DNA from 4 places in the Brevibacterium sp. LAARM2_SD2 genome. Region 1 is predicted to be linked to each of the others. Evidence: riboswitches for the same ligand, from Rfam matches in the RefSeq annotation. Region 1 holds a riboswitch; each other region holds the start of a gene.
What was found. Region 1 has a riboswitch for thiamine pyrophosphate ahead of AC2W7K_RS06550 (TenA family protein). Riboswitches for the same ligand answer to the same signal wherever they lie in the genome.
Positions count from the first base shown of each region.

Region 2: it holds a riboswitch for thiamine pyrophosphate, as region 1 does, so the genes downstream of both, thiC (phosphomethylpyrimidine synthase ThiC) here and AC2W7K_RS06550 (TenA family protein) in region 1, are expected to answer to the same signal.
Region 3: it holds a riboswitch for thiamine pyrophosphate, as region 1 does, so the genes downstream of both, AC2W7K_RS08095 (FAD-dependent oxidoreductase) here and AC2W7K_RS06550 (TenA family protein) in region 1, are expected to answer to the same signal.
Region 4: it holds a riboswitch for thiamine pyrophosphate, as region 1 does, so the genes downstream of both, AC2W7K_RS07660 (ECF transporter S component) here and AC2W7K_RS06550 (TenA family protein) in region 1, are expected to answer to the same signal.

Region 1 covers NZ_JBNFOM010000007.1:120,202-125,591, forward strand. The annotation lists gene AC2W7K_RS06540 (VOC family protein) at 1-312, opposite strand, end outside; gene AC2W7K_RS06545 (ATP-grasp domain-containing protein) at 425-1,435, shown strand; TPP riboswitch at 1,443-1,547, shown strand; partial or broken gene AC2W7K_RS06550 (TenA family protein) at 1,544-2,047, shown strand; gene AC2W7K_RS06555 (dihydroxyacetone kinase subunit DhaK) at 2,255-3,958, opposite strand; gene AC2W7K_RS06560 (PH domain-containing protein) at 4,012-5,187, shown strand; gene AC2W7K_RS06565 (phytoene desaturase family protein) at 5,226-5,390, shown strand, end outside.
Region 2 covers NZ_JBNFOM010000036.1:141-5,530, forward strand. The annotation lists gene AC2W7K_RS16875 (hypothetical protein) at 68-469, opposite strand; gene thiC (phosphomethylpyrimidine synthase ThiC) at 725-2,554, opposite strand; TPP riboswitch at 2,551-2,661, opposite strand; gene AC2W7K_RS16885 (M18 family aminopeptidase) at 3,279-4,628, opposite strand; gene AC2W7K_RS16890 (DUF1684 domain-containing protein) at 4,874-5,390, shown strand, end outside.
Region 3 covers NZ_JBNFOM010000010.1:17,167-22,556, reverse strand. The annotation lists gene moeB (molybdopterin-synthase adenylyltransferase MoeB) at 1-548, opposite strand, end outside; partial or broken gene AC2W7K_RS08110 (thiazole synthase) at 545-1,353, opposite strand; gene thiS (sulfur carrier protein ThiS) at 1,355-1,591, opposite strand; gene AC2W7K_RS08100 (FAD-dependent oxidoreductase) at 1,588-2,010, opposite strand; partial or broken gene AC2W7K_RS08095 (FAD-dependent oxidoreductase) at 2,118-2,783, opposite strand; TPP riboswitch at 2,774-2,876, opposite strand; gene thiE (thiamine phosphate synthase) at 2,951-3,700, shown strand; gene AC2W7K_RS08085 (ketopantoate reductase family protein) at 3,697-4,611, shown strand; gene AC2W7K_RS08080 (DedA family protein) at 4,565-5,341, opposite strand.
Region 4 covers NZ_JBNFOM010000009.1:56,510-61,899, forward strand. The annotation lists gene AC2W7K_RS07645 (MmgE/PrpD family protein) at 1-1,488, opposite strand, end outside; gene AC2W7K_RS07650 (DUF4916 domain-containing protein) at 1,812-2,351, shown strand; gene AC2W7K_RS07655 (universal stress protein) at 2,553-3,515, shown strand; TPP riboswitch at 3,588-3,696, shown strand; gene AC2W7K_RS07660 (ECF transporter S component) at 3,722-4,351, shown strand; gene AC2W7K_RS07665 (ABC transporter ATP-binding protein) at 4,351-5,390, shown strand, end outside.

The DNA of each region.
Region 1 (5,390 bases):
GAATGTCTCCCCCGGCTGGACGGCGGCCTTCCCGGCGCCGAGCCCGATGACCTCCGCCTCGGCGGCATCGAGGTCATCGACCATGACGTCGATGTGCATCTGCTGCGGGTGCTCCTGGCTCGGCCAGCTCGGGGCGTGGTAGTCCTCGACCTGCTGGAAGCAGATGGGCGGCCAGGAATCGGACGTGATCTCGGCCCATGTGCCGTCGTCGTCGACGCGGACCTGCCAGTCGAGGAGTTCGCCGTAGAACTGGGCGAGCTCACCAGCATCCGGAGCATCGAGAACGACCACGGGCTGCTTTGCGATAGCCATGGTCCTGAGTCTACGCCGCAGGGCGGACACGACCCAGGGAATCACCGACTCGATAGAATTGTTGAGCAATAACAGCGCACCTGCCAGAGCCACGGCGCATGAGAGGACTTCGATGAGCACGCACACCCTGCCGGTCGCGGACGGTCCCGCGGTCTACGTCATCCACGACAATCCCGAGTGGATCCCGCCGTTCGCTGACGCCTTCGCCGACCTCGGCGTCGAGCTCGTCGAGTGGCTGCTGCCCGGTGCCGCGATCGACCTCGCCGCCGCCCCGCCCGAGGGCGTCTTCTGGTCCCGACTCTCGGCATCGTCGCACACCCGCACGGACCCCCACGTCAAGGAGTACGGACGCGCGGTCCTCGCGTGGCTCGAGGCCGCAGGCCGCACCGTCGTCAACGGCTCGCAGGTCCTCGAGCTCGAGGTCAGCAAGATCCGCCAGCACCGCGTGCTCGCCGCGCACGGGATCGACGTGCCGGCCACCTCGGCGGCCTTCGGATCAGCGGCGATCGCCGAGGTGGCTGCCGGGTTCGCGCCCCCGTTCATCACGAAGCACAACCAGGGCGGCAAGGGACTGGGCGTGCGCCGCTTCGACTCGCACGCCGAGCTCGAGGCCGCCGTGGCCGACTTCGCCCCCGACGGGTCCACCGAGCCGATCGACGGCATCACCCTCGTCCAGGAGTACCTGCAGCCGGCCGCGCCGTTCATCACGCGCGCCGAGTTCATCGGCGGCCGCTTCCACTACGCCGTCGCCGTCGACGTCTCCGCCGGCTCCTTCGAACTCTGCCCCGCCGATGCCTGCGCCGTTCCCGGGACGGCCGGCAGCCTCGGCGACAGTCAGTTCACCCGGCGCGACGAGATCACCGCGGACACCCCGCTCATCGGTCGGCTCGAAGCGCTGCTCACCGAACTCGGCATCGACTTCGCCGGGGTCGAATTCATCGACACCGCCGACGGTCGCCAGGTCGTCTACGACATCAACACGAACACGAACTACAACGCCGAGGTCGAGGCCGGCGAGCGTGCGGCCGGCCGTCAGCCTGCCGCCGTCCGGCTGGCCGAGGTGCTCGGCGCGAAGCTCGAGGCCGCCCATCATGACGCAGCTGTGGCGGCACCGGTCGGCTGATAGTCTCGAACCACCACAGGGGAGCGCCGCGACCGGCGCTGAGAGTGCGCACGCAGACCCTTAGAACCTGATCCGGGTGACACCGGCGGAGGAAGATGGAGGCTCATCATGATCACAGTCGCGACCGGCGGAGCCGTGCCCGAGCTGCGGGCGAGCGCCGAGGCGGAGTGGACCGCGGCGACCCATCACCGGTTCGTCTCCGAGCTCTTCGCGGGCACCGTCGACGACGCGGTGATGGCGAAGTACCTCGTCCAGGACTACCAGTTCTTCGATGACTTCCTCTCGATGCTCGGCGCCAGCGTCGCCCACGCCGACACCATCACCGCGAAGCTCCGGTTCGCCCAGCAGCTCGGGTTCCTCGCCGCCGATGAGGATTCGTACTTCCTCCGCGCCTTCGCCGAGGTGGGGGTGGAGCCCGCGGACTACACCGATCCCCAGCTCACCGAGGTGACCGCGGGGTTCCGCGACGTCATGCGCGAGGCGGTCGCCGCGGCGTCGTACCCCGACGTCCTCGTCGTCCTCGTCATCGCCGAATGGCTCTACCTCGAGTGGGGCGAGCAGGATCGGGCCATGCCGAGCCGCGACCTCCACACCGGGTGGATCGACCTCCACCGCGGGGAGGCCTTCACCGGCTGGGTGCAGTTCCTCGTCGACGAACTCGAACGGGTGTACCGCGCGGGGACGATGCGGCATCGGCTGCCGCCCGGCAGCGCCTGGCCGATCTGTGGCAGCGGGCCGTCGGGCTCGAACGCGCGTTCTTCGACGAGGCGTACCGGTGACCGCGCTGCCGGGCCAGGCTGCTTCTCGTACCGGCTAGGGCTACTTCTCGTAGACTTCGGCGGCAGCGGAGAAGAGGAGCGAGATGCCCACGGCTCCGGCGTCGGGTGTGCCGGCTCCGCGGCCGTCGACGTAGCTCGCCCGACCCCGCCTCGCCTGCATGTCGGCCGTCGCCTGTGCCGCCTCGGCGGCGGTCTGCGCCGCTGAGGCGAATCCCTTCCCGAACGCCGAGGCGGTGGGATGGAGGACGTCGACGACGGTCCGATCCCCGGTCTCAGCGCCGCCGACGCGCTGGATCGCCGCGCATCCGGCCGCCGTCGCCCGCTTCCAGAGGTCAGACGCGGTCTCGCGGTGGGTGTCGGCGTCGAGTTCGGCGTAACCGGCGCTGAGCTCGTGGAAGAGCAGGCCGAGGAGCGGTCCGCTCGTGCCGCCGACGCCGCCGAGGAACGCCGCTTCGGCTGCGGCGAATCCCGCGGCCTCGGAGGAGTCGACGAGTCGAGTGGCGTGGCGCAGTCCACCGCGGAGGTTGTCCCCGAAGTCCCCGTCACCGCCCACCTGATCGAGTTCCGTCAGATGGGCGTGCTGCTCCTCGACGAGTTCGGCGAACCGGCGGAGCACCGCGGTCTCGAGATCCGTGTCCCCACCGGCTGCCGTCCGCTGCCGCAGAGAGTCGGCGGTCGACGTCGGCTCCTGCGCACTCCGCGTCGCCGCTGCCGTCGGCACCGCCTCGGCGTGCGCGGACTCACCGCCGCGGGTGGGGAACGCCGCGGTGCGGGAGGCGGCGTTCCACCAGTCGAGCCAGGACGGCTGCAGGCGGGTGACGGTGAGGGAGAACCCGGTCATGTCGAGCGCGGTGACATAGCTGCCGACAAGGGACGCGGCGATCGACTCGCCTGCGGTCTCGAGGGCGGCACCGAGGGCGTCGTGGACATTGAAGAGTTCGATCTGGGTCGTCGCGCCGAGTCCGTTGACGAGGACGAGGAGCTCGTCGTCGGCCGGGGTGCCGGGAACCGCGGCGAGGAGCTCACGGCACATCCGGTCGATGAGAGCCTCGAAGCCGTCGTGCGGAATCGAGGTCGCTGCGCGCTCACCGTGGATGCCGACGCCGTATTCGAGGGTGCCCTCGGGAAGGTCGAACGCGGGCCGACCGGTGTGGGCATCGGTCTGGGCGCGAGCGGCCACGGCGAGGCTCCGGGACCGGGCGACCACCTCGGCGCCGAGGTCGGCAAGCTCGTCGAGACCCCACCCGGCGTCGGCGGCAGCGCCGAGGATCTTCTCGACGATGACGGTCGCCCCGGTGCCGCGGCGGCCGGTCTCGGTGTCGTCGCTGTCGGTGGCGATGTCGTCGTCGACGAGCACGGTCGCCACGGGGATGCCGGCGGCGCGGAGACGTTCGGCGGCGATGCCGAAGTTGATGACGTCGCCCGTGTAGTTCTTGACGATGTGGAGGACGCCGTCGGGGCCGGCCACCGCCTGCGACGCCGCGAAGATCTGCGCGTTGTGCGGTGAGGCGAAGACCTCACCGGGGACGGCGGCGTCGAGCATGCCCGGGCCGACGAAGCCGACGTGCATCGGTTCGTGACCGGAGCCGCCGCCGGAGACGAGGCCGACGGTCCGCGTCGGGGACTGCGCTGTCGAACTCACGAACAGGGGATCCTCGGTGAGCGCGACGAGATCGCTGTGGGCCCGGGCGAACCCGCGCAGCGCTGAGGGGATCGGGGTGGACGAGACGAAGAACGCGTTCATGACGGCCAGCCTAACGTCCGGTGATGCCGGGCACCACGTGGCACTATTGACCGATGAACGATTCCCCTGCCGAGTCCGGACGCATTCCGTTCGGGCTGTTCTGCCCCGAGATCATCGAGACCGTCCCGCCGCGGTTCTTCCCCACCACCGTGTGGGGGTACTTCGAAACGGAGAACGCGGACGGGGAGACCGGGTGGATCGAGCGCACCTCCGACGGGGCGTCGTACGCGACGATCCTCTCGCAGATCTCGGGCTTCCTCGTCGAAACCGAAGCCGCGAACGCGTGGGTCGATGACGAGGTGCCGATCGATGATGACAGCGCGGAGGATGGAGAAGCGCAGGACAGGACGTTGTCCCAGCTCAGCGGCGATGTCCTCGTCGAAGAGGCCTCGGCGGCACTGTCCCAGCTCACGGTCTTCCCGCTGCCGCCCGGGCATGAGGCCACCGGCCGCTACGTCGCCCTCATCTGCGATGACGACCCGTTCGAATCCGGCAACGTCGAACTCCTCACCGAGGATGTCAGCAGCGAGCTCGTCGAGGGGCTGCTCCGTGTGGCTCAGGCGCGGTTCGCCGAGACGCTCTCGTTCAGTCCCTTCGACGACGATGACGAGGAATCGGACGAAGACGAGGGCAGCGCCGGCCCGTCTGTGACGACCCCGGATGCCCCCGACGACTCCCTCCCGGGCGTGACGACGTTCGGTGAGCTCTTCGCCGGCTGGGTGTTCCTGCCTCTGCCGGATGACGTCGACGTCAGCGCCGTCTGGTCGCTCATCCTCACCACCGGCTCGGATGGCGGAATCCAGCGATACACCCGGCGCACGCCGCTGCTCGATGAGAACGTGCTCGCGGGTGCCCTGGCGCGGATGGTGTTCGAAGTCGAGGCGGGCCTCCTCGACAGTTTCGACGATGACGACGACCCCGCGCGGCTGACGCGGGAGACGCTGCCCGAACTGAGCTCCCTCGTCCCCGACGACTCACCGACGCGTCCGCTCGATCCGCGGATCGCCACGCTCGCGACGCGGGCCCTGCCCGCCGGTGAGACCCCGATCGTCGCGAGTCTCCTCCTCTTCGGCACCGATCGACTCGGGTCGAGCACCGTCCTCTGCGACTGGGTGACGACACCGGATGCGGTCGCCATCGGTGATGTCGAGTACGACGGCTTCGAAGAGCTCGGCCTCGCCCGCTCCGCATTGCGCGACCTCCTCCAGAACGGCCTCGGCGAGTTCTGAGGCACAAGCGACGTTCTGGCGCATGAGAGACTGAACCCATGAGCACTGAGCTGGATGTCGCTGTCGTCGGATCGGGTCCCAACGGTTTGGCCGCCGCCGTGACGATGGCCAGGGCAGGGCTGTCCGTCGAGGTCTTCGAAGCCCAGCCGACGATCGGCGGCGGAGCGCGCACCCTCGACCTCGGGCTCGCCCCGGGCATCACG
Region 2 (5,390 bases), on a different contig from region 1:
GGGAGGTTGTGCGTGTCCATGGGTCGGTGTGTGCGGGGCGGTGTGTGCGGCCGCTCGCCAGCGCCGGTCAGTAGATCCATCCGGGGATGATCATCGCCGGCACTCCGTAGAAGCCGGTGTTGAACATCTCGATGATGAGGAAGTGGACGACGATCGTCGCACACAGGCAGATCACGAGAGTGAGCGCGCTGCGCAGCGCCCAGTGGACTCGCAGGGCGAGACCGATGACGGTGGCGAACGCGGCCCCGGAGACCCACCAGCCGAGCAGCACCGGGATGCAGAAGAGTGCGACGAAGACGGGCAGCGGAATGATCGACCCCGCGTTCCACCACGCCAGCGCGTAGATGCCCACGGTGATCAGCCCCGTCACGAGGACGATGAGGTACGGGGCGAACCAGTCGAACGACGCCCGGAACGAGGGCTCCGCTGACTGGTTCGGAGCATGCGGCGCGGCGGGCTGAGTGGACACAGAGCGACCCTACCAGCGGTGGACGAGCACCGACCCGAGAGTCCGGGAACGAGACGCTGCCCGGGACCACCTCGGCGAGGTGGGAACTTCGCTCCCAGCCCGGGAGCACCGCGGCGAGGTGGGGCACTCCGATCTCACCCCGGCAACCGCCTCGGCGGGGTGAGGCACGCCGACCCCACCCCGCCGACACCCGCTGACCGGACCCCAGCCCAGCCCGGACCTCAGTCCTGCCCGGACCTCAGCCCTGCCCGGACCTCAGCCCTGCCGCGGACCGATCGTCGGTTCGGGCAGATAGACCTCACCGCCGGCGGCGAGGAACTCCCGGCTCTTGGCCTGCATGCCGGCGATCGCGGCCTGCGCCTCGGCGCTGCCGTACGTGTCGCGGATGTCCTGGGAGATGCGCATCGAGCAGAACTTCGGCCCGCACATCGAGCAGAAGTGCGCGGTCTTCGCCGGTTCCGCCGGCAGCGTCTCGTCGTGGAAGGACTCGGCGGTCTCCGGGTCGAGGCCGAGCGCGAACTGGTCGCGCCAGCGGAACTCGAACCGCGCCTTCGACAGCGCATCGTCCCGGGCCGTCGCCCCCGGGTGGCCCTTCGCGACGTCCGCGGCGTGGGCGGCGATCTTGTACGTGATCACCCCCGTCTTGACGTCGTCGAGGTCGGGCAGTCCCAGGTGCTCCTTCGGGGTGACGTAGCAGAGCATCGCCGTGCCGTACCGGGCGATCTCCGTCGCCCCGATCGCCGAGGTGATGTGGTCGTAGCCGGGCGCGATGTCCGTGACGAGCGGACCCAGGGTGTAGAAGGGGGCGCCGTCGCAGAGCTCCTGCTGGCGCTCGACGTTCTCCCGCACGAGATGGAGCGGAATGTGGCCGGGGCCCTCGACCATGACCTGGACGTCGTGCTCCCATGCCCGCTTCGTCAGCTCGGCGAGGGTGTCGAGTTCGGCGAACTGGGCGGCGTCGTTGGCGTCGGCGATCGAGCCGGGGCGCAGCCCGTCGCCGAGGGAGAACGCGACATCGTAGGCCGCGAAGATCTCACAGAGCTCGTCGAAGTGCGTGTAGAGGAAGTTCTCCTCATGGTGGGCCAGGCACCATCCGGCCATGATCGACCCGCCGCGGGAGACCATTCCGGTCACGCGGTCGGCGGTGAGCGGGACGTAGCGCAGCAGCACACCGGCGTGGACGGTCATGTAGTCGACGCCCTGCTCGCACTGTTCGATGACGGTGTCGCGGTAGATCTCCCAGGTCAGCGCCTCGGCGTCGCCGTCGACCTTCTCAAGCGCCTGGTAGATCGGCACGGTGCCGATGGGGATGGGGGAGTTGCGGATGATCCACTCGCGGGTGGTGTGGATGTCGTTGCCCGTCGAGAGGTCCATGAGGGTGTCGGCACCCCACTTCGCGGCCCACTGGAGCTTCTGCACCTCCTCGGCGATCGAGCTCGTCACCGCCGAGTTGCCGATGTTCGCGTTGATCTTGACGAGGAACGCCTTGCCGATGATCATCGGCTCGGATTCGGGGTGGTTGATGTTCGCGGGGATGATCGCGCGCCCGGCAGCGACCTCGGAGCGGACGAGTTCGACGTCGCACTGCTCGCGGATCGCGATGTAGCGCATCTCGGGGGTGATGATGCCCTGCCGGGCGTAGTGCATCTGCGTGACGGTGCGTCCGGGCTTCGCGCGCCGAGGCGTCCGGTCGGGCCCCTGCCACTGCTGGGAGGGTGCGCCGCGGCGGACGGCTGCCCGCCCGTCGTCCTCGATGAGGTGGCCGCGGGCCGCGTAGTCCTCGGTGTCGTCGCGGTCGGCGATCCACTCCGCGCGGTGCGGGGGCAGGCCCTGTTCGGGGACGGCGCCGGGCCCGACGGTGCGGTAGACGTGGACCGGCTCGTTGGGGCGGCCGTTCGTGTCGTCGAGGTCGATGCGGGTGACGGGCACGCGGATGCCGTGCTCACGGTCCTCGACCCAGGCCAGGGAATGGGTGGGGTACTGCTCGAGAGCGAAACCCGCGGGGGTGCTCGCGGAGTTCTCGGCCGGTGCCGTCGGGCGCGGGGCAACGGTGGGACGGGTGGTTTCTGGGGTGGGCGCAGTCATCTGCGATCCTCTCTTCCTCCGCCGGTATCAACCGGATCAGGTTCAACGGTCTCGAGCGGTCTCAGCTCGATCTCAGCCCTCTTCCGAAGGCCCCCGTGGGGTCACACAACGACTATCACGGTGTGGGCGCCGCCACAAAATCACCCGCGGCAGGTGTTCACTGCGCGAGACGGTGGACGCGCGGTCGCCCGATTTGGTGCCTCAGTTTCAGCGTGCCCAAGTGGACGCGCCCCAGTGGGTGTGCCCCGGTGGACGGGCTCCTGCCGACGTGCCTCGGTGGACGTGCCCAGCGGACGCGCCCTGGGGGAAGTACCCCAGTGGGCTCGCCTCGGATTCCTGCGCACGCTGGACGCCTGCGGCATCGTGCCTGCAGGCCTGCTTCCACGCGCATTGTGCGTGCGCGCCCCGCTCGCTGCGTCATCGTGCGTGCAGCATCGCGCCTCGGCGGACGCACTCCCGCGACTTCGCTGACGGGGTGTCTGCGGGCGTGCGCCGGTGCTCGTCCTCGGGGTGCTCGTTCAACGGCGAGCGTGAATATCGCCGCCTCGGCGAATCTGCCGGCGCTCGTTCAACACGGAGCGTGAATATCGCGTCTTTGGGGACGCGATATTCACGCTTCGTGTTGAGTGAGACTCAGGGGTGAGTGAGGCTCAGGGGTGAACGAGGCGCTGCGTTGAACGAGCAAGCGCTCGCCCCCTGTGTCGGCTCCCGCAGGCGCGGCGCCTCACGCCCCCTGGAGGAACGTTTTCGCGACCGCGCCGAGCGCGACGACGTCGCTGATCGCGCACATCTCCCGCGCCGAGTGCATCGAGTAGAGCGCCGGTCCCACATCGACCGTCGTCATGCCCATGCGGGTGGCCGTCAGCGGTCCGATCGTCGACCCGCACGGCACCGAGTTGTTCGAGACGAAGTCCTGGTACTCGACCCCGGCGGCTGCACAGGCGCGGGCCCACGTCGCCGTGCCGACGGCATCGGTGGCATACCGCTGCTGGGCGTTGAGTTTGAGCAGGGGCCCCGCACCCAGGCGCGGACGCACGTGCGGATCGTGGCGTTCGGGGTAGTTCGGGTGGGCGGCGTGTCCGGCGTCGGAGGACACGCACACCGAGGCGGCCAGTGCGGCGAGGTAGTCACTGCGGTTCGCCTCGGGGAAGAGGGCGGCGACGATCCGCTCGGTGACGTCGGAGAGGAACGGCCCGCTCGCGCCCGAGCGCGAGTTCGACCCCACCTCCTCATGGTCGAACCCGGCGAACAGGGCCACCGCATCGAGCGCCTCGGCGTCGAGGGACGTCATCGCGGTCACCCCGGCGTGGACGGAGAGGAGGTTGTCGAGTCTCGGGGAGGCGAAGAACTCGTCCGCGGCGCCGAAGAGCGCGGGCTCCTGCGCGGGGATCGTGTAGACGTCGTGGCCGACGATGAGTTCGGGGTCGACGCCGGCGGAGGCGGCGAGGATCTCGAGGACATCGGCCTCGGCGAGGTCGGCGAGACCGACGATCGGGGTCGTGTGCCGCTGCTTGTCGAGGGTGAGGCCCTCGTTGACCTGCCGGTCGAGATGGATCGCGAGCTGCGGGATGCGTGCGATCGCCGGCGTGTGCGCGAGGACGACGCTGCCGTCGGCGAGGCTGAGGCGCCCGGCGAGGGCGAGCTCCCGATCGAGCCACGAGTTGAGCAGCGGCCCGCCGTAGATCTCGACACCGAACTGGCGCACGCCTTCGGCGACGAACTCGTCACCGGGCTTGAGTTTGAACGCCGGCGAATCGGTGTGGGAGCCGAAGACCCGGAACGGGGGCACCGCCGAGGCGGTCGACCCGTTCGCGGTCGAATCGGCTTCCGCTGCGTCAATCCGCCCTGTCGGGGCCATCCAGGCGATGATCGCGCCGTCGCGGATGACGTAGTACCCGTGGCCGACCTCAAGGGTCCACGGCTGACGTTCGTCGAGTCGGGTGAACCCGGCGGCGTCGAAGCGCTCGGCCGCTGCGGCAGTGGCATGATAGGAGCTGGGAGAGGCCGTGACGAAAGCGGAGAGGTCGGCTGCGACCTGCGCGTTTGCTGTCTGATCCGTGGATGGAGTGCTCATCTGAACAGCCTATCCTTTGGGGTAGCTTCGACCACAGGGGCCGAAGCGCCAGCGGTCGCCCGAAGCGGACGATCAGCGGTCGTCCGACGTGGATGGTCAGCGGTCTCCCGCACCGGGCGGGCCGGCGGTCGTCCGACATGGACGGTCAGCGGTCGTCCGAACCGGGCGGGCCGGCGGTCGCCGAACGTCGACGGCCGGCGCGGACGAGCGTGCAACGACGAGTGAGAATGCGAGGAGTGTTCGACGTGAACCAATTCGTGGCCGAGTGGAATACGTGGCGGGACTCGCGGAACTCCTCGTTGGCGACGCCCTTCGGGTGGCTCAGCGTCGTCGGGCTCCACTGGCTCGACGAGGAGTCGACGTGGCCGGGAGCGCCGGGAACGTTCACCGTCGACGACGACGGCTGGGTCACCCTCGCGCTCGATCCCGGCACGAAGGCCGGCCCTGCGGCCGCGACCTTCGATCTGCTCAGTGCCCCCACCGAGGCGGCTCCCACCTCCCACGACCTCACCGACACCGGCCCCGGCACCAGGCCCGAGGCAGGCACCGATCCCCGTTCAGGCACCGACGCGGAATGGGAGTCCGGGTCGACGCGCACGGCCGTCCGCCTCGGCGCCGATGACATTCCGCTGCCGGAGTCTCCCCAGGTCAGGGTCGAGGACAACGGGTTCAGCGCGAAGCTGCCGACCGGCGGGTCGCTCGACTGGTTCACTGTCGGCCATGTCCTCTATGAGCTCATCGAACGCGGCGGTCGCCTCGGTG
Region 3 (5,390 bases), on a different contig from region 1:
AAGAGGTCGCGCAGCATCGGACCGTGACCGGGGGCGAACGTGCTCACCTGCCCCTCGAAGCGGAAGATCGTTCCCCACACCAGGGGTGTGCCGGTGAGTTCGGCAGCGTCATTGGACAGGTAACGGGTCGCGAAGTTGTCCGCCCCGTCGATGACGAGGTCGTGGGCGGCGAAGAGCTCAAGGGCGTTGTCCGGGCTCAGGCGCTCGGCAACCGTCTCGACGGTGAGGCCGGGATCGAGCCGGAGCAGGGCATCGCGCGCGGATTCGACCTTGGGACGGCCGACATCGGCATCCCGGTGGAGGATCTGGCGCTGCAGGTTCGACACGTCGACGACATCGTCGTCGATGACGGTCAGCTGCCCGATCCCGGCCGCCCCGAGGTATTGGAGGACCGGGGCGCCGAGACCGCCGGCGCCGATGACGAGGATCTTCGCCGCGCGCAGGCGGCGCTGACCGGTCACCCCGACATCGGGCAGGCTGAGATGCCGGGAGTAGCGTGCGATCTCCGCGGGGCTGAGCTCGGGTCCGGGTTCGACGAGCGGTCTCACGGTCCCATCACCAGGTTCTCGACCGAGGTCGTGCGGGCGGTCTCCGCGGTCACCCGCCCGTCGTCGGGCGACGATGCGAGCGCGAGCGGACGTCTGGGGATCCGTCCCGCCCCGGCCGCGAGGCGACCGGCGTCGACGGCGAGCCGCATCGCCTGCGCCATCGCCGGGCGTCGTGCGCGCGGGTGACGGCGGAGGCGAGCAGCACCGCGGTGCACCCGAGCTCCATGGCCAGGGCGGCGTCCGAGGCGGTGCCGATGCCCGCGTCGAGGATGACCGGCACCTGGGCGCGGGAGACGATCGTCTCGATGTTGTGCGGGTTGAGGATGCCCAGGCCCGAACCGATCGGGGCGCCGGCGGGCATGACCGCGGCGACCCCGGCGTCCTCGAGCCGCTTCGCCAGCGCGGGATCGTCGTTCGTGTAGGCGAAGACCGTGAAGCCGTCGAGGACGAGCTCCTCGGCGGCGCGGAAGAGTTCGACGGGGTCGGGCAGCAGGGTGTCCTCGTCGGCGATGACCTCGAGTTTGACCCAGTTCGTCTCGAGCGCCTCCCGGGCCAGCTGGGCAGTGAGCACGGCATCGCGGGCCGTGTAGCAGCCGGCCGTGTTCGGCAGCGAGCGGATGCCCAGCCGCTCGAGGAGCGCGAACACCGAATCCCTGGCCGCGGCGTCGAAGCGGCGGATCGCGACCGTCGTCAGCTCTGTCGCCGAGGCGGTCAGGGCGTCCTCGAGGATGCGCAGAGTGCTCGCCCCACCGGTGCCCATGACGAGGTGGGAGTCGAAGGTGACGGTGTCGATGGTCCAGCTCATGTCAGCCTCCCTGGACTGCGGTGACGATGTCGACGGTGTGGCCGTCGGTGATGGTGAAGCCGGCCCACAGGCCGCGTCGCACGACCTCGCCGTCGACGGCGAGGGCCACCCCGAGGCGGCCGCCGTCGACCGGGGTGCCGTCTTCGCTCAGCTGCCGACCGGTGATGTCCTCGACGAGGGTGCGGGCGGTCGTGCCCGCGGTGATGTCCCGGCGGTCGCCGTTGAGTGTGATGGTCATGATCCCTTCCTTGCTGTCAGCAGTGGTGCAGCCGGTGACTGCGGTGATGATGGCGAGTGGTCGGACTCGAACCGTGCCGGTGCCACGGCCTCGCGCGCACCGACGGGCAGCCACGCGGAGTCCGCGCCGACGACGAGATCCGCGCCGAGGCGGGCGCCGAACGGTGCGAGGAGCACCCCGTGGCGGAAGTACCCGGTGGAGACGACGAGACCGGGGTCGGTGCGACCGAGGAGGGGGAGGTCGTCGGGCGAGCCGGGCCGGGCCCGTGCCGTGATCTCCGTGATCTCACATCCGAGGAGCCCGGGCACGAGGCGTTCGGCGTCGTGGAGGAGACGGTGGACGCCCTCGGCGAGGATGCCCGACTGGCCGTCCTCCCGGGAGGTCGCCCCGAGGACGAGCTCCCCATCGGGCCGCGGCACGACGTAGACGGCCGACCGGCGACGAGTCCCCGGATCGTCCGGGTGAGCAGCGGGGGAGCGCCGGGATCCGAGCGGAGCCGGATGACGTCGCCGTGGACGGCTCGCAGCGGCAGCGCGGGAGCGCCGGCGATCGCATTGTGCGCCATGCCTGCGGCGAGCACGACCTGATCGGCGTACAGCCGACGTCCCGAGGCGAGCTCGACTCCGGTCGTCCGAGCCGGGGCACCGGTCGGTGATCCCTCATCGCCGACCAGTCCCGTCACCCGCTCCTCGATGACGCGGTCGCCGAGGACGGTGAGCAGCGCGCGCGTCACCCGCCGGGGATCGATCGCATGATCGCCGGGAATGAGGACGGCCCCGCACACACCGGGGGCCAGGGCTGGTTCGAGGTCGCGGGCGCGGGATCCGGTGAGCAGGTCGAGGTCGGAACCGGCCGCGGACTGGAGGGCGCTGAGTTCGCGCAGGGCCGTGAGATCCGCGCGGTCACCGGCGCAGACGAGTGTGGCGGTCGCCGTCTCCCCGAGGTCGGCCCCCGATTCCCGGGTCAGTGCCGCAGTGAAGTCCGGGTAGAGGTCGGCGGAGACGCGCATGAGCGGAAACAGCGGAGTCTGGCCCCACGCGATCTCGGCGGCAGGGGCGATCATCCCGGCCGCGGCCGCGGTGGCGCCCGAGCCCGGATGCGGATCGATGACGGTGACGGCCGCCCCGCGCCGGTGGAGCTCCCACGCCGTGGCCAGGCCGATGATCCCGGCGCCGACGACGATGACGTCCATGCGATTCTCCCTCCGGCGGCATGACCCGCATCAGGTAAGGCGGTCGGCACGAAGCCCTCTCAGCCTCCCAGCGAGGCTCCCGCGAACTCCTCTACTCTAGGAGCATGGTTCCCACGATGCCAACGTCTCCCGCAGTGCAAGACCCCGTGACCGCCCTTGCTGAGAACGTGGGGCACCCGGTCGACCGCGACTCCACCGGCCGGGATGCCGCGCGGACCCGTGCGCTCGCCTCCGCCCGGCTCTACCTCTGCACCGACGCCCGCACGCAGCAGGGCGACCTCGGTGAGTTCCTCGATGCCGCCTACGCCGGGGGCGTCGACATCATCCAGCTCCGCGACAAAGGTCTCGAAGCCAGGGAGGAGATCGCCGCCCTCGAGATCCTCCGCGATGCCGCCCACCGGCACGGGAAGCTCTTCTCCGTCAACGACCGCGCCGACGTCGCCCTCCTCGTCGGCGCCGACGTCTTCCATGTCGGGCAGGGCGACCTGACGAGCGCGCAGGCCCGCACGGTGCTCGGCGACGACGTCATCCTCGGCCGGTCGACGCATTCGGTCGAGCAGGCGCTCGCCGCTGCCGCCGACCCGGAGATCGACTACTTCTGCCTCGGCCCCGTGTGGGAGACCCCGACGAAGCCCGGTCGCCCGGCGGCCGGGCTCGATCCGCTGGCGGCGGTGAGCGGGAGGACGGTCAAGCCGTGGTTCGCGATCGGCGGGATCTCTGCCGGTGACCGTCTCCAGGCCGTGCAGGAGACCGGGGCGTCACGCATCGTCGTCGTCCGCGCGATCACCGAGGCGCCTGACCCCGCCGAGGCGGCCGCTCGGCTGCGTGCGCAGCTGGCTTCCGCTGACCCCGACACGACCGCTGGCACGACCACTGGCACGACAACTGGCACGACCACGAAGGACGGCACCCTGTGACAATCCTCATCGCCGGAGCCGGCGCGACCGGCGGCGCCTTCGGCACCCGCCTCGTCGAAGCCGGACGCGACGTCACCTTCCTCGTCAGGCCCGCACGCGCCGAGGCGCTGAGAGAGAACGGTCTGCGATTCATCGCCCCCGACGAGGACCGGACGAACCCGGTGACCGTGACGACGGCGGAGGAGCTCGCGGCCGACTCGACCCCGGTCGACCTCATCCTCGTCGCCGTCAAGGCCGGTGCCCTCGAATCGATCATCGCCGACCTCCGGCCGGCCGTCGGACCCCAGACTCTCATCATCCCGTTCCTCAATGGGATGGCGCAGATCGGTCGCCTCGAGGCGGAGTTCCCCGGGCAGGTGCTCGGTGGGCTCGTCAAGATCGTCGGCACGATGCGCGGAGCCGACATCGTCCAGATGACGGATCTCGCGACGATGACGATCGGCCGCCTCGGCGGGGGAGAGGTCCCACCCGCGGTCGTCGACGCGCTCGACGTCCCCGGCTTCCGGCTGCAGGTCATCGACGGCATCGACGACGCCCTGTGGGAGAAGTGGGTGTTCATCGCCGCGGCCGGTGTCGTCACGTGCCTCTTCCGGGCACCGGTCGGCGCGATCATGGCCGCCGGTGGCGAACCCCACGTCGTGGGGATCATCGACGAACTCGAAGCCGTCGCCATGGCCGCCGGCCACCCGGTCTCCGCGCGGGCCAGGGCGGCCACCCTGTCGATGCTCACCGCCGAGGGCTCCGCCTTCACCTCCTCGCTCTACCGGGACGTCACGGCCGGACTGCCGAACGAGACCGAGCACATCCTCGGCCACCTCCAGACGACGGCGCGCGACCTCGGCGTGCCGACCCCGCTGCTCGATCTCACTCTCGTGCAGCTGCGAGCAGGCGAGTTCGACCGGAGCGCATGAGGCGGGCGCGCTCTGCGGTCGGGACGCACCTCCGTGGCCCGACCGCAGCTGCCGTGGGCTCGGGCACCGCGGGCTCGAGGGCAGCGGTGCCGTCAGATTCGAAACCTCCGGATACGGGCTCGGCAACAGCGGCCCTCCGCTTCGCCCGGAGACGGCGGGCCACCTCGGCGATGCCGGTGAGGGTGAGCGCGATGCCGACGCCGAGGACGACACCCCACAGCGGCTGATCGGCGAACACTGCCCCGCCGAGGAGCCCGATACCCGTCGAGTAGACCGCCCACGCCAGCGCCCCGAGGAAGTCGACGGCGAGGAACCGCGGCAGGGGATAACGGAGCATCCCCGAGGCGATCGTCGTCGCCGTCCGCCCGCCGGGGATGAACCGTCCCGCGACGAGCATCGCGCCGCCCCGGACGGCGAACATCTCCGCCGTCGAGGCGAGCAGCCGGCGCAGCCGGGCCGACCGGACCCACCGGTCGGTGGCGCGACTGCCGCCGCGACCGACGAGGTGGGCGGCGAGATCGCCGAGGAGCGCACCGACGGCCGCCGCCGCGATGATGCCCACCGCCGCCGGACTGCCGGTCACGGCGTACGCGGCGGCAGTGATGACGACGGTCTCCGAGGGCACGATCGGGACGAGGGAGTCGAGGGCCGCGACGACGGCGATGAGGAGGTAGAGCCACGGGGAGGTCAGCGTCTGCTGGATGAGGTCGAGAGCGAAGTCCATGGTCATCGACCCTAGTGACGCGGCCGTGCTCGCCGATACGAGGCGGAGCGCATTC
Region 4 (5,390 bases), on a different contig from region 1:
CCCCTTCGAACCGCTGTGGGTGAGGCCCTCGACGGTGAAGCTGAGCTGGCCGACGCCGGCGGCGTCGAGGCTCTCGAGGTTCTCGGCGAGGTCGAGGAAGCGGGTCTGCTCGGAGTCGGTGAGGATGCCCTCGGACAGGGTGCGGAACTTCTCGACGTAGTTCTCGCGGACGAACGGGCGAGCGCCGAGCGGGTGGGCGTCGGCGACGGCGATCTCGTCGGTCAGCGTCGAGCCGTCCTCGAACTCGATCTCCACGCGACCGCCGAAGGCCTTCTCGTTCGGATCGGTCGAGTGGTAGCGGCGGGTCCACTCGGGGTCCTCGGTCGTCTCGATCTTGTGCCAGAGCTTGACCGTCTCCGGGCGCGCGGCGCGCTCGGGGGTGTAGGAGTCCTCGTGGTGCCAGCCGCGGTCCTCGAGCGCGACGGCGAAGATGTACATGATCGAGTGGTCGAGGGTCTCACGGCTGGCCTGCGGATCCATCTTCTGCGGATCGTTGGCGCCGGTGCCGATGACGTTGTGGGTGTGGTGGGAGGTGTGGATGACGATCCGCTTGATCTTCGTGAGATCCTCGATCTCCCCGCCGAGCTTGCGCGCGAGGTCGATGAGCGCCTGCGCCTGGTATTCGGCGGAGTGCTCCTTCGTGTACGTGTCGAGGATCGCGCGCTTGGCCTCGCCCTTGGCCGGCAGCGGGATCGTGTAGCGGGCCTCGGGGCCGGAGAGGATCCAGGCGATGAAGCCGTCCTCGCCTTCGTAGATGGGGTTGGGGGCACCCTCGCCGCGCATCGCGCGGTCGACGGCTTCGACGGCCATCTTGCCCGCGAACGCCGGAGCGTGGGCCTTCCACGAGGAGATCTCGCCCTTGCGCGACTGGCGGGTCGCCGTCGTCACATGCAGGGCCTGCTGAATCGCCTGGAAGGTCACCTCGGTGGGCAGGTGGAGCATCGCGCCGATGCCGGCGGCGGCCGAGGGCCCGAGGTGGGCGACGTGGTCGATCTTGTGCTGGTGCAGGCTCATGCCCTTGACGAGGTCGACCTGGATCTCGTATCCGGTGGCGATGCCGTTGATGAGGTCGGGACCGGCGATGCCCATGTGCTGGGCGACAGCGAGGACCGGCGGGATGTTGTCACCGGGGTGGGAGTACTCGGCGGCGAGGAAGGTGTCGTGGAAGTCGAGTTCGCGCACGGCCACGCCGTTGGCCCAGGCCGCCCATTCCGGGGAGAAGCGGTCGCCCAGCGGCAGACCGAAGATCGTGGCGCCGGGGCTGAACGGATGCGCCTGCGCCTGTTCGCGGGCGTGGGTGGGCGCCGACCGGTTGACCGAGGCGGCCGCGACGGCGGCGTTGTCGATGACGCGGTTGATGACCATCTCAGTGACATCGGCATCAACCGGGGTGGTGTCGGAGGCGACTTCTGCGATCTTCCAGGCGAGCTGGTCTTCACGAGCCAGGTTCTCTGAGCTCTTGTGGGTACGGACTTCATGATCAATCATGGGCAATCCCTTCAATCGTCCTTGACCGCCGCTGGCCATGTCGCGACCGCTGCAGGCCTGGGGAATGGTTGTCTCAACTGTAGGCCACGTCACTGCTGCGTCCGCGGGCCCGGCCAGAGTTTTATCTTGACATCAAGATACTTTACCCGAGCGGTGACGCCCGACACCACCCCGGGTGGGCGGGCAGACGAACGCCGAGGTGGGCGGGCCGTGCCGGGACGCTGGAAGCCGTGGTGACGCCCCTGCCCGAGCCGGCCCGCGACCGCTGACCGAGCAGGCCCGCGACCGCCGCCCGGGCAGGTGAACTGTGACACAATCGGGATATGACCCGCACTGCCCTCGACTTCGACGAGAACTGGTTCGACGACAACGAGTTCGCCCAGCTTCGCCGCCGTCTCCCCATCCCCTATGTCAATGCCATTCCGGTCCGCGTCGGCGAGGCCGGGGACGTCGAGCAGATCGGCCTCCTGCTGCGCCGCCTCGACGACGGCACCCTGGGCCGCGAGGTCGTCGGCGGACGCATCCGCTACCACGAGAGCATCCGCCAGGCCCTGCTCCGGCATGCCGAGAACGACCTCGGCCCGATGGCGCTGCCCGTCGTCCCGCCGGCCATCGCCCCGTTCCACATCGCCGAGTACTTCCCCACCGAGGGCACCTCGCTCCTCCACGACCCGCGCCAGCACGCGATCTCGATGTGCTTCGTCATGGAGGTCCGCGGCGAATGCACCCCGCGCGCCGATGCGCTCAGCCTCGACTGGCTCACCCCCACCGAGGCGCTGCGCTCCGACATCGTCGCCGAGCTCTCCCACGGCCAGGAGCACATCATCCGCTCAGCCCTGAGCTACCTCGGCTTCGCCGTCTGACGCACCCCTCCCCCTGGCGCAGGCCGTGAGCACGCGCCGAGGCCGTGGGCACGCGCCGCACGCGAGAGGAATCCGTCCGCCTCGCGGTCTTCTACACGTTGTAGAAAACACTTGGGTACACTGAGGGCGACGAGGACGGCACACGGTTTTCGGGGCCGTCGTCCCCGTCAGGGTTGGTCAGGCCCCGATGGAAGGACTGCCATGACTGCTGACTCCCGCTCGTCCGCCGCGAACCCGGCCGAGGCCCGCCCGACCGACACCCGCGCCTCCGATTCCGGACTCACCGACAACCTCGGCGTCCTCGTCGGCTTCGACGGATCCGAGCTCGCAGCCCTTGCCCTGCGCTACGGTGCCGCCGAGGCGCTGCACCGAGACGTTCCCCTCACCGTCGTCACGGCCTTCACGATGCCCCTGATGATCTACCCGAACATGGCCTCGATCCCGTCCGAACCCGAGGACGAAGCCGCGATGCGGGCAGCGGAGAAGACCCTCGCCGAGGCGGCCGAACTCCTCGCCGATCATCCCGGACCGGTGACGTACGCCGTCGAATCCGGTGACGCCGCCGGTGTGCTCGTCAACCTCAGCGCCAACGCCGATGTCATCATCGTCGGGGCGCGTGGACGCGGCGGCTTCATGGGCCGCATGCTCGGGTCGGTCTCGACCGCGCTGCCGCCGCACGCCCACTGCCCGACGATCGTCGTCCCCCGCCATTCGGCGCACCGCGGGGACACGACCGGCCCGGTAGTCGTCGCCGTCGACGGGTCCGAGGGCGCGCGGATCGCGATGTTCACCGCCGCCGAGGCGGCCGCTTCGCGCAACGCCGACCTCGAGATCGTCACGGTGCTGCCGGCCGGGGAGGAATGGCTCTACTGGTACCCGGAGCTCGAACTCGGCGGTGACGTCGCCGACCGCCGGCAGCAGCAGATCGAAGCCGAACTCGACAAGGACGCCGAAGAGCTGCGCAGTCAGTTCCCCGGGCTCCAGGTGTCCACCTCGGCGCTCATCGGCGATGCCACCGCGCTGCTGTCCGCGGCGACGAAGACCGCGCAGCTCACCGTCCTCGGCACCCGGGGCCGCGGGGCCGTGAAGTCCGCGCTGCTCGGATCGGTCTCCCGCGGGGTCCTCCACCATGCCGAGGGTCCGGTCATGGTCGTTCCGGCCTGAGTCCCGTTCGCACCAGATCCCCGGCCCCGCGGACGTGCGGTGCCGGGGATCGTCAGGTGTTGTACAGTGGAGCGCACACGACAGGGGAGCGCCGCCAAGGGCGCTGAGAGTGCAGATGACGCTGCAGACCCTCGAACCTGATGCGGCTAGCACCGCCGAAGGAAGTCGAGACTCTTCTACCCCTCCTTGAGACACGAGGAGGCGCTATGCCGAACACGACCACGCCCGGTTCCCGCTCGACGACGGCACCGGCATTCACCCAGGCCCCGCCGACGAAGAAGTGGCGGGTCGTCGACTACGTCGTCACCGCGGTCCTCGGCATCGCCGTGGGCCTGATCTTCTGGGTGCTCGCCGCCAGCTGGAAGGGCATCGAGCTCGCCTTCCAGGCCTTCCCGCCCTCGATCGGCCTCATCGCCGGCCTCTGGGTGCTCGCCGGTCCGCTCGCCGGGGCGATCATCCGCAAACCCGGAGCCGCGCTGCTGTGCGAACTCCTCGCCGCCGCCGTCGAAGGCGTCCTCGGCTCCCACTTCGGGGCGACCGTGCTGCTGTCGGGCTTCCTCCAGGGCCTCGGCGCCGAACTCGTCTTCGCCGCCTTCGGCTACCGGAAGTTCACCCTGTGGGTGACCGCGCTGTCCGGACTCGTCGCCGCGACCTTCATGGCCGTGAGCGAGAACATCCTCTACAACGCCGAATGGCAGTTCGACTTCCAGCTCGCCTACGCGGTGTGCGCGATGATCTCCGGCGTCGTCATCTCCGGCATCGGCGCCTGGTACGCCTACCGCGCGATCGCGAAGACCGGGGCGCTGAGCTCCTTCGCCTCCGGCCGCGTGCGCTGATGGGCCTGCCGATCCGCGCCCACGGATACTCGTGGCGGCACGCCGATCGGGACAGCCTCGCCGTCGGCCCCGTCGACCTCGACATCGCCCCAGGTGAGAAGGTTCTCCTCTTGGGGCCGTCGGGGGCGGGTAAGTCGACGCTCCTCCATGCGATCGCCGGGGTCCTTCCCACTGAGGCCGGGGAGTCAGCCGGTGATCTCCTCGTCGGCGACGCCCCACCCGACCCCCGCCGAGGCGTCACCGGGCTCGTCCTCCAGGACCCCGATTCGCAGGTGATCTTCTCCCGCATCGGTGACGATGTCGCGTTCGGAATGGAGAACCTCGGTCTGCCCGCCGAGGTGGTCGACGCGCGGATCGACGCCTCCCTGGCCGCCATGGGCCTCGACCTTCCCCAGTCCCACCCGACGGCGGCGCTGTCCGGGGGCCAGAAGCAGCGCCTCGCGCTCGCCGGGATCCACGCGATGGCACCCGAGGTGATCGTCCTCGACGAGCCGACGGCCAACATCGACCCCGCCTCGGCGAGGGCGGTCCGCGATGCCGTCCTCACGGTCCAGGAGTCCACTGCGGCGACGATGATCGTCGTCGAGCACCGGGTGAGCCTGTGGAGCGACGAGGTCGACACCGTCATCGTCCTCGGCCGCACAGGCGTCGTCGCCCACGGCACCCCGGACGAGGTCTTCGGTGACCCCGCACTCGCCGAGGTGCTCAGGACCACCGGGATCTGGCTGCCCGAATCCGGGTCCCGCACCGCCCCCGACCGCTGGACGATGCCGGGCAGAACTGGAGCGCAGGACCGACTCGGGTCCCCCGTGCTCGTCGGCGAGCGCCTGGGCGTCGCCCGGCCGCGGGCAGCCGTGCCCGCAGCGACCGATCTCGACCTCGAGGTGCGGGCGGGTGAGGCGCTCGGCATCGTCGGCGCCAACGGGGCCGGGAAGTCGACGACAGCGCTGACCCTGGCCGGCCTCATCCCCGAGTTCTCCGGTGAGGTGCGCGCAGCGGGGCCGCTTGCCGCCGGGGCGAAGGAGGCGCGGCCGTACAC